DNA from 2 places in the Shewanella sp. M16 genome. Region 1 is predicted to be linked to the other one. Evidence: riboswitches for the same ligand, from Rfam matches in the RefSeq annotation. Region 1 holds a riboswitch; the other holds the start of a gene.
The links. Region 1 has a riboswitch for lysine ahead of KFE26_RS14775 (Na+/H+ antiporter NhaC family protein). Riboswitches for the same ligand answer to the same signal wherever they lie in the genome.
Positions count from the first base shown of each region.

Region 1 (4,429 bases):
AAAGAAGCGGCCGACATTCAAGCCATGATCACTAAAACCGGTGGGAAATTTGAACTGGCACCGTGGGACTGGGAGTTTTACGCAGAAAAAGTCCGCCAAGAAAAATACGCTCTCGATGCCAATAGCATTCGCCCATACTTCGAATTTAACCGCGTTCTCGAAGACGGCGTATTCTACACACTCAAAGAACTCTATGGCGTCACCTTAAAACCACGCCCAGATTTACCGGTTTACCATCCCGATGTAAAAGCCTACGAAATGTTTGATGCCGATGGCTCAAGCATGGCCATTTTCTACGCCGACTATTTTGCCCGTGAAGGTAAACGTGGTGGCGCTTGGATGAGTTCGTTCGTCGGTCAATCCTTCCTCGAAGGCACTAAACCTGTGGTCGTCAACGTGATGAACATAAAGAAAGCGCCCGAAGGTGAACCCACCTTCGTCAGCTATAACGAAGTCACTACTATGTTCCATGAAATGGGTCACGGCACCCACGGCATGTTCTCTAAAGTGACTTATCCAAGTCTGGCGGGTACCTCGGTTTCACGCGACTTTGTCGAATTCCCATCGACGTTTGAAGAAGATTGGGCCGCCCATCCAAAAGTGTTAGCGAACTACGCGAAACACTATGAAACAGGCAAACCCATTCCCGATGAACTGCTGCAAAAACTGCTGAAATCTGGCAGCTTCAACCAAGGCTTTGACACTCTGGAATACATGGCCGCCGCATTAGTAGACATGGAATGGCATTCATTAAGCCCAGATACGCCGTTGCAAGATGTACCAACCTTTGAAGCCAATGCCCTGAAAAAGCACGGCTTAAACATCAGTGCCGTACCTCCGCGTTATAAGTCGACCTATTTTGCCCACGCCTTCCCCGGCGGTTACTCGGCAAGTTATTACGCTTATATGTGGAGTGAGATTTTAGCGGCGGATGCGTTTGCCTATGTACAAACCCAAGGTGGGCTCAATCGTGAAATCGGCATGAAGTACCGCAAAACGATCCGTGAAGTGGGTAATAGCATAGCGCCAATGGACGCCTACAAAAACTTCCGCGGACAAGAACCCACCACAGAAGGCTTACTTAAACGCCGCGGTCTAGATCAAGCACGCTAAGCTAAGAGTTGATAGCCTTAATGCGATAGGCTATAGATAAAGACAAACTCAGCCTTAACCAAAAAAATCAGCCAGCATAATGCTGGCTGATTTATTTTGACTTATTTGTCGTGAACGTTTGCAGTGAAAGGTTTCAATTAACGTCTAGCTAATTGCGCCTTTAGATTTGATTTTAAGTACGATAATACTGATCACAAATGCCACACTACAAGCCACTAAACCCGCGACAACAGACTCGGTAAATCCAAGTGCCACATAACCCACTAAGCTAATAAACGCCGCAATAAGTGCATAAGGTAGCTGAGTCACCACATGGTCGATGTGGTGGCAACTGGCGCCCGTAGACGACAAGATAGTCGTGTCGGAAATTGGCGAGCAGTGATCGCCAAATACAGCCCCCGCCAGCACAGAGGCAAGCATAGGCAACATCATGCCAGTGTGACTTCCCATCGCCATATCCGCTGCAATCGGCAACATGATCCCGAACGTACCCCAGCTAGTACCGGTTGAGAACGCGGTAATACCTGCTAGCACAAACATTAAGGCGGGTAAAAACGCGAACGGAATATTTCCTGTTGCTAAACTCGCCATAAACTTACCGGTTTCGAGTTGACCAATCACACCTGCGATTGTCCAAGCAAATAACAGGATGTAAATCGCCGGCAGCATAGAGCGAGCACCCTGCACTATACCTTTGACTATCATCAATTTCTCAACGCCTTGCACTAAATTCAATATCAGCGAAACCGCTAGACCAATTAATGCACCAAAGAAAAGTGATGAACTGACATCGGTTTTCTCAAAAGCAGAAATAATATTAAATTCAATCCCTTCCGCCGCGAGTACTTGAGCGCCACTGTTAATCATAAAATAGAGGGTTGCAAATACCAACACGGTAATCGGCAGAAATAGACCTAAAATCTTACCGGTTTCGGCTTCAGGTAAATCCGCGTTCGCCCCAGGCGGTAATCCTTTAGACTCATCGTATAAATTACCACGTTGGGCATTGAGCTCATGCTCACGCATTGGCCCAACATCTAATCCCATAAAGACAACAAAAAGTAATAATAACAAGGAGAAGATTGCGTAAAAGTTCATTGGGATCATTTGAATAAAAATACTCAAATGACCCGTATCAGCAAAACCATGGGCAGTTAATATCCCGCCAATGAGTGCGATAATATAAGCGCCCCAGCTCGAAACTGGAGAAATAACGCACACAGGCGCCGCAGTAGAATCTAATAAATAAGCTAACTTAGCGCGGGAAACATAATAACGATCGGTAACAGGTCGAGCGACCGAACCAACAACTAAACTATTGAAATAATCATCAATAAAAACTACGCAACCTAAAAACATGGTCAATAGTTTAGCGTCACGTTTATTACGTATATGTAAACGAGCCCAATCGGCAAAAGCCCGCGCGCTGCCACTTACGGTAATTAACGCTGTGATCATTCCCAGTACAATTAAGAAACCGAGAATATATAAGTTCCACGAATTTAGACCTTTATCAGTCCAAAAAAGCCCTTTAACGCCATTAAATACAAACTCACCCGTTGCTAAAGGTGAAAATTGATTGAGCAATAAAGCACCAATTAAAATACCTAACCCCAAAGAAAGCAGTACACGGCGAGTCAAGATCGCCAACACGATAGCCACCGCAGGCGGCAACAAGGAAAGTGCCGAATCGGCATAATTCATAACAGTCATTGATTATTATCTTCGTTAAATACGAATGGAGGGCGACTGAACTGGTGGGAAAAGGCAATAGATACCCAAGGTCACCTGTCCTATCAGTAGCGCTCCATAGTAACTATTCCCAATATCCATATCGGAAAATACTATGGCAGTGCTGCACCTATTAGGTACAACCCCAGCAGTTGATCGTGATAAATCGAACCACTTCGGCACCAAATCCTTTCGCAATCGATCAACGGAATCACCCTACTGATCACTACTAATATTTGGCGCGCCTCTACTTCTAAGAACGCCCTTGCACGGGCGTGAGGCACATAAAAACATAAGCGGCTTAGCAGATGCTACCGCAAAGCCACTTAATGTGACCTAGATCACAGATAAAATCAACTGAGACTTGTAATCAGCTCAGGAACCGCCTCAAACAGATCAGCAACGAGTCCATAATCGGCAACTTGAAAAATCGGCGCTTCAGGATCTTTGTTGATTGCAACGATGACTTTAGCGTCTTTCATGCCGGCTAAATGTTGAATCGCGCCAGAAATACCGACGGCAATATACAAGTTTGGCGCAACGATTTTACCGGTTTGACCCACTTGTAAATCGTTAGGCACAAAACCTGCGTCAACTGCAGCGCGTGATGCGCCAACTGCTGCGCCGAGCTTATCTGCAAGTTGCTCCAACATGCCGAAGTTTTCACCACTGCCCATGCCTCGGCCACCAGATACGATAATGCCAGCATTGCCTAACTCTGGACGGGCAGAAACTGTCAGCGATTGAGAAACAAACTGAGTTCTCGCTTCAAACACTTTATCGAGTGTCGTCACAGCCGCACTGTTACCTTCTGGCGCAGCGTCAAACGCACTGGCGCGCACTGTCATCACTTTAATGGCATCATGGCTTTGCACTGTCGCTAAGGCATTACCCGCATATACAGGGCGCACAAAGGTGTCCGCATTGACGACGGTAATAACTTCTGAAATTTGCGCGACATCTAATAAAGCCGCCACGCGCGGAAGCGTATCCTTACCTAAACTTGAAGCAGAGGCCAGAATGTGGCCATAGTTTGGCGCTAAGTCCACCAGCAATTTGGCAAAATTTTCCGCTAAATGCGCTTCATACACGCTGGCATCGGCAACGAGTACTTGGCTAACGCCTTGTAGTGCCTGCACCGCTTGGACAACCGCGCCACATTGGTGACCCGCAACTAAGACATGTACTTCATCGCCTATGGCACGGGCGGCGGTAACAATTTTTGCCGTATCGAGTTTCAGTGCAGCATTATCATGTTCAGCTAATACTAAAATGGCCATTTAGATCACCTTCGCTTCATTTTTTAACTTTTCAACTAGCTCAGCTACCGACGCTACCATGATGCCCGCTTTACGTTCAGCTGGCGGAGTGACCTTCACAATCGTTTGGTGACTCTTTAACGTCACGCCTAAGTCTGCCACAGTAAATACTTCTAATGGCTTACGCTTGGCTTTCATTATGTTAGGCAGTGAAGCGTAACGGGGTTCGTTCAAACGTAGATCAGCGGTCACGACAGCAGGTAAAGGCAGCTTGAGAGTTTGCATGCCGCCGTCAATTTCACGGGTGACTTGTAATGTATTCGCTT
Region 1 covers NZ_JAGTUL010000021.1:35,471-39,899, forward strand. Annotated here, with positions in the region: gene KFE26_RS14770 (M3 family metallopeptidase) at 1-1,113, shown strand, start outside; gene KFE26_RS14775 (Na+/H+ antiporter NhaC family protein) at 1,258-2,826, opposite strand; lysine riboswitch at 2,906-3,102, opposite strand; gene KFE26_RS14780 (electron transfer flavoprotein subunit alpha/FixB family protein) at 3,198-4,124, opposite strand; gene KFE26_RS14785 (electron transfer flavoprotein subunit beta/FixA family protein) at 4,125-4,429, opposite strand, start outside.

Region 2 (4,429 bases), on a different contig from region 1:
CAGGATGAGGGCAAGCTGTTCCAGATGATCGATTATCCTGGATCTAAACATTCGATGCGTGGCGAGAAAGTGCGTAATCACTTATATCGCTCACTGGCCGATTTCCTCGATAGGCAGTTGAAAAACGCCAAATAGCAGGCATAAAAAAAACCAGATCCTAGGATCTGGTTTTTTGTGAGTCGATTCTTATCAAACCAATTAATGCGGATGTCGCTTAGCGGGCGATTAGCCTTCTAAGTTACCGCAAAAACGATAGCCTTCACCGTGAATAGTCGCGATGATTTCTGGCGTATCTGGCAAGCTTTCGAAATGCTTACGGATACGACGGATAGTCACGTCTACAGTACGATCGTGTGGCTTAAGTTCACGGCCAGTCATTTTCATCAGTAGATCGGCACGAGTCAAAATTTTGCCTGGGTTTTCAACAAAGTGCAGCATAGCGCGGAACTCGCTACGTGGCAGTTTGTAAGATTCACCCTGTGGGCTCACTAATGAACGGCTGTTGATCTCTAAGCTCCAATCATTGAAGCGGTAGTATTCTACTGAGCTCTTTTCTTCGACTTCGGCACCAGCGCTGTTGACACGAGTCAGAAGGTTACGAGCACGAATCGTTAATTCACGTGGGTTGAACGGCTTGGTAATATAATCGTCCGCGCCAATTTCAAGTCCAAGAATTTTGTCGACTTCGTTGTCACGACCTGTCAGGAAGATTAGGCCGATGTTGTTGATTTCACGTAGTTCACGTGCCAACAATAGACCATTCTTACCTGGCAAGTTAATGTCCATAACGACCAAGTTAATTTTGTTTTCCTGCATAGCCTTATGCATTTCTGCGCCATCATTGGCCTCAGTTACCACATACCCTTCTGCCTCGAAAATACTTCTCAGCGTGTTACGGGTAACGGCTTCATCTTCAACGATCAGAATGTGCGGATTTTGCATATTATTTACCTAAATTTTAATCAGTTTATACTAACCAATAAGAGCAACTTACTTCGGGCTCTTATATTCATAAAAGCGTTGATACTTCCTTGAACTGCTTTGTGCTCAAAAGGAAAATCTTTACGGTGACATCTATATCTGGATGTAGATTAAGTGCACGTTTAAGTGTAATACGAGAAAACGTAATCAGTACCAACTTCGATAAGCAATAGTTAGAATAAGTTCCTTAACTATTGTTTTTTTTAAATGTTTAAAAGACAAATCAAATGTAGAACAGATTTTAAACAGATGCCCGGTCAGTTCACGTTACTTTAAGCGATATATGTAACAAACTGTATTGAACGATAAGCATCTTGCTCAATCTGTTTCAACTCACCAGTACGTACATTGTACTCGTTTTAGTCATTTGTTAACAAATGAAATGTTAACAAATTTTAGGTGAGCAGGGGTTTTTACCATGATATTTACTTTAGCTATTGATTAGTATAACTAATGTATTTCTTATTCCTGTGAGCCAGTTCACGCCTCTTTGGATTTTACAATCACTCTGCTACACTAGCTTGGGTTCATTTTTCGACTAGACTACCAATGGACAATACGACTCAAAATTTGTGGCAATGTTACCAAGCGCCGTTGTTTTTGCTGACTCAAGCATTATCCTGTGATTTTTCCTTTGCTGTTATTACCGCTCATAATCCCGCTTCAAAGCTTCTCTCTCCTAGCCAAAACCGTTTACTCGATCGCCAACTTCTCCGTGAAATTGAATTACTCGGTAGCCCTTATCGTGCTTTAGTGGGCGCTGCACCGGATTTATCCCACATGGAAAAAAGTTGGGCCGTGTTTATCGATAGAACGATGGCATTGCAATTGGGTAAGAAATTTAATCAATATGCGATTTATGTTGTCGAACAAGGGGATGTGAGCTTAGTGCCTTGCACCTTGGATGGACATGATGAAGTGTGTTTAGGCAAATTTAGAGATTATGTGCAGCTGGTATACGAGCTACCCGATTTGAACATTTAGTTGTTTTCAAAAGATTTTATTTAAATTGTTCATTTGTTATGAAATTAGCATTGACTTCATTAGGGGTTTATTGCTACTTTTTTCGTCCCTTTCCTAGGAAAGGAACAGAAGAGGAGCGTTAACTAGGTAGTCGGTCAGAGGAGCACAAACTCCAGCGATGACTGATGAGGGAGATTAGCGCCGAGGCATAGATATGGTTGCTGCATGTTTATGTCGGTCGCTCAGGCTGAATCCTGACGATTGTCACCTGTAATTGGTGGAGAGCTTCTGGTGACGATTGCTGTTTCCCTTCTTTTGGGGTGCGTTATCATTGAGCACCAGGCTCTTCGAACGAAGTCAGTTCGGAGTGTGATCATGTTAGTTAATCAATATCTTATTCAATTTGTGTTTATTTGTTGCCCTACGTGTTTCACGGAGGTGCGCTAATGTCCCTCGTTGTTGCAAAATTTGGTGGCACCTCAGTTGCCGACTATAACGCTATGAATCGCTGTGCCGACATAGTGTTAGCTAATCCTCATTGTCGTTTAGTCGTGGTCAGCGCTTCGAGCGGCGTGACGAATCTACTAGTGGAATTGACCCAAGAATCGATCAACGACGATGGCCGATTACAGCGATTAAAACAAATTGCCCAAATTCAATATGCGATTTTAGATAAGCTCGGTCGTCCTAACGATGTGGCCGCCGCATTAGATAAATTATTGAGTCGCATGTCGGTATTGAGTGAAGCGCTCGCATCACAACGCAGCAAAGCGACTATGGATGAGTTGTTGTCCCTCGGTGAGCAATGTTCTTCGGCGTTGTTTTCGGCGGTGATCCGCGAGAAAGGTGTCAACTCAAGTGCCTTCGATGTGCGCCGAGTATTACGTACTGACAGCCACTTTGGCCGCGCTGAACCTCAGGTTGAACAGATTGCGACTTTAGCTCGTGATTATCTACAGCCACTGTTAGCGGAGCAAGTGATTGTGACACAAGGCTTTATCGGTGCTGATGACGCCGGTCAAACGACAACGTTAGGTCGCGGCGGTAGTGATTATTCTGCTGCGCTGTTAGCTGAAGCGTTACGCGCCTCAGCGGTCGAGATTTGGACTGATGTCGCTGGGATTTATACAACCGATCCGCGTCTTGCGCCCAATGCCTTTCCGATTGCCGAGATCAGTTTCAATGAAGCTGCCGAGATGGCGACCTTTGGTGCCAAGGTATTGCATCCAGCGACTATTCTTCCTGCCGTTCGTCAGCAAATTCAAGTGTTTGTGGGTTCAAGTAAAGAGCCTGAAAAGGGCGGAACTTGGATCCGTCATCAAGTGGAAGATGCGCCCGTATTCCGCGCTGTGGCTTTGCGCCGCGATCAAACCCTATTAAATCTTCACAGCTTGCAAATGTTGCATGCTCAGGGCTTTTTAGCGGAAACCTTTGCGACATTAGCGCGACATAAGATCAGTGTGGATTTGATTACCACATCAGAAGTGAATGTGTCTCTAACCCTCGATAAAACTGGTTCAGATTCGAGTGGTCAAGGTCTGTTGAGTGAGGCATTGCTGCAAGAATTATCACAGCATTGTCGTGTGCGAGTTGAAGATGGATTGGCCTTAGTGGCGATTATAGGTAACCGCATCGCGACGACGCCGGGTATTTGTCGCCGTGTGTTTGAAGTGTTAGAGCCACACAATGTGCGGATGATTTGCCAAGGCGCCAGCCCACATAATCTGTGTGTGTTAGTGGCCGAAGCGGAAGCGGCGCAAGTGGTTAAATCGCTGCATCAAAATCTGTTCGAAGGCGTTTAGTATGTTGCCGACAACATCGTCTCTGCAAATCGGGGAGCTTGCCGCAGGGCAAGCACTCACTTTGCCTATCTACCATTTCAAACCGAGTGACGAGAAGGCGACTGGCCCCAAAGTGTATATTCAGGCCAATGTCCACGGTGCTGAAGTACAAGGGAATGCGGTGATTTATCAGTTGATGAAGCAGCTTGAACACTGTGACATCCGCGGCGAAATCACCTTAGTGCCATTGGCCAATCCACTCGGGATCAACCAAAAAAGTGGTGAGTTTACCCTTGGCCGATTTGATCCTATTACGGGCGCGAATTGGAATCGTGAGTATTTGAATCATGCTATTGATTTGCCGACTTGGTATGGCGAACATGCCAAGCTGAGTGATAGCGAGCTGCTCCAAGCCTATCGCAGTACTTTGGTAGAAGCCTGTCAGCAAAAATTGCGTCATGAATGGGGTATCACCACGGGTCATAGACTTGCGGTTAACCTGCAGATTATGGCCCATGGCGCGGATATAGTGCTCGATCTGCACACAGGTCCTAAGTCTTGTAAGCACTTGTATTGTCCTGAATATGACTTAGCTGCTGCGCAGTTTTTGTCGATCCCTTATACGCTCATTATCCCCAATGCCTTTGGTGGCGCCATGGATGAGGCTGCGTTTTGTCCTTGGTGGCAATTGAGTGATTTTGCAA
Region 2 covers NZ_JAGTUL010000003.1:227,915-232,343, forward strand. Annotated here, with positions in the region: gene KFE26_RS03485 (S9 family peptidase) at 1-135, shown strand, start outside; gene arcA (two-component system response regulator ArcA) at 226-942, opposite strand; gene KFE26_RS03495 (DUF3293 domain-containing protein) at 1,531-1,965, shown strand; lysine riboswitch at 2,066-2,240, shown strand; gene lysC (lysine-sensitive aspartokinase 3) at 2,391-3,746, shown strand; gene KFE26_RS03505 (succinylglutamate desuccinylase/aspartoacylase family protein) at 3,748-4,429, shown strand, end outside.
Region 2: another riboswitch for lysine. It lies ahead of lysC (lysine-sensitive aspartokinase 3); the one in region 1 lies ahead of KFE26_RS14775 (Na+/H+ antiporter NhaC family protein).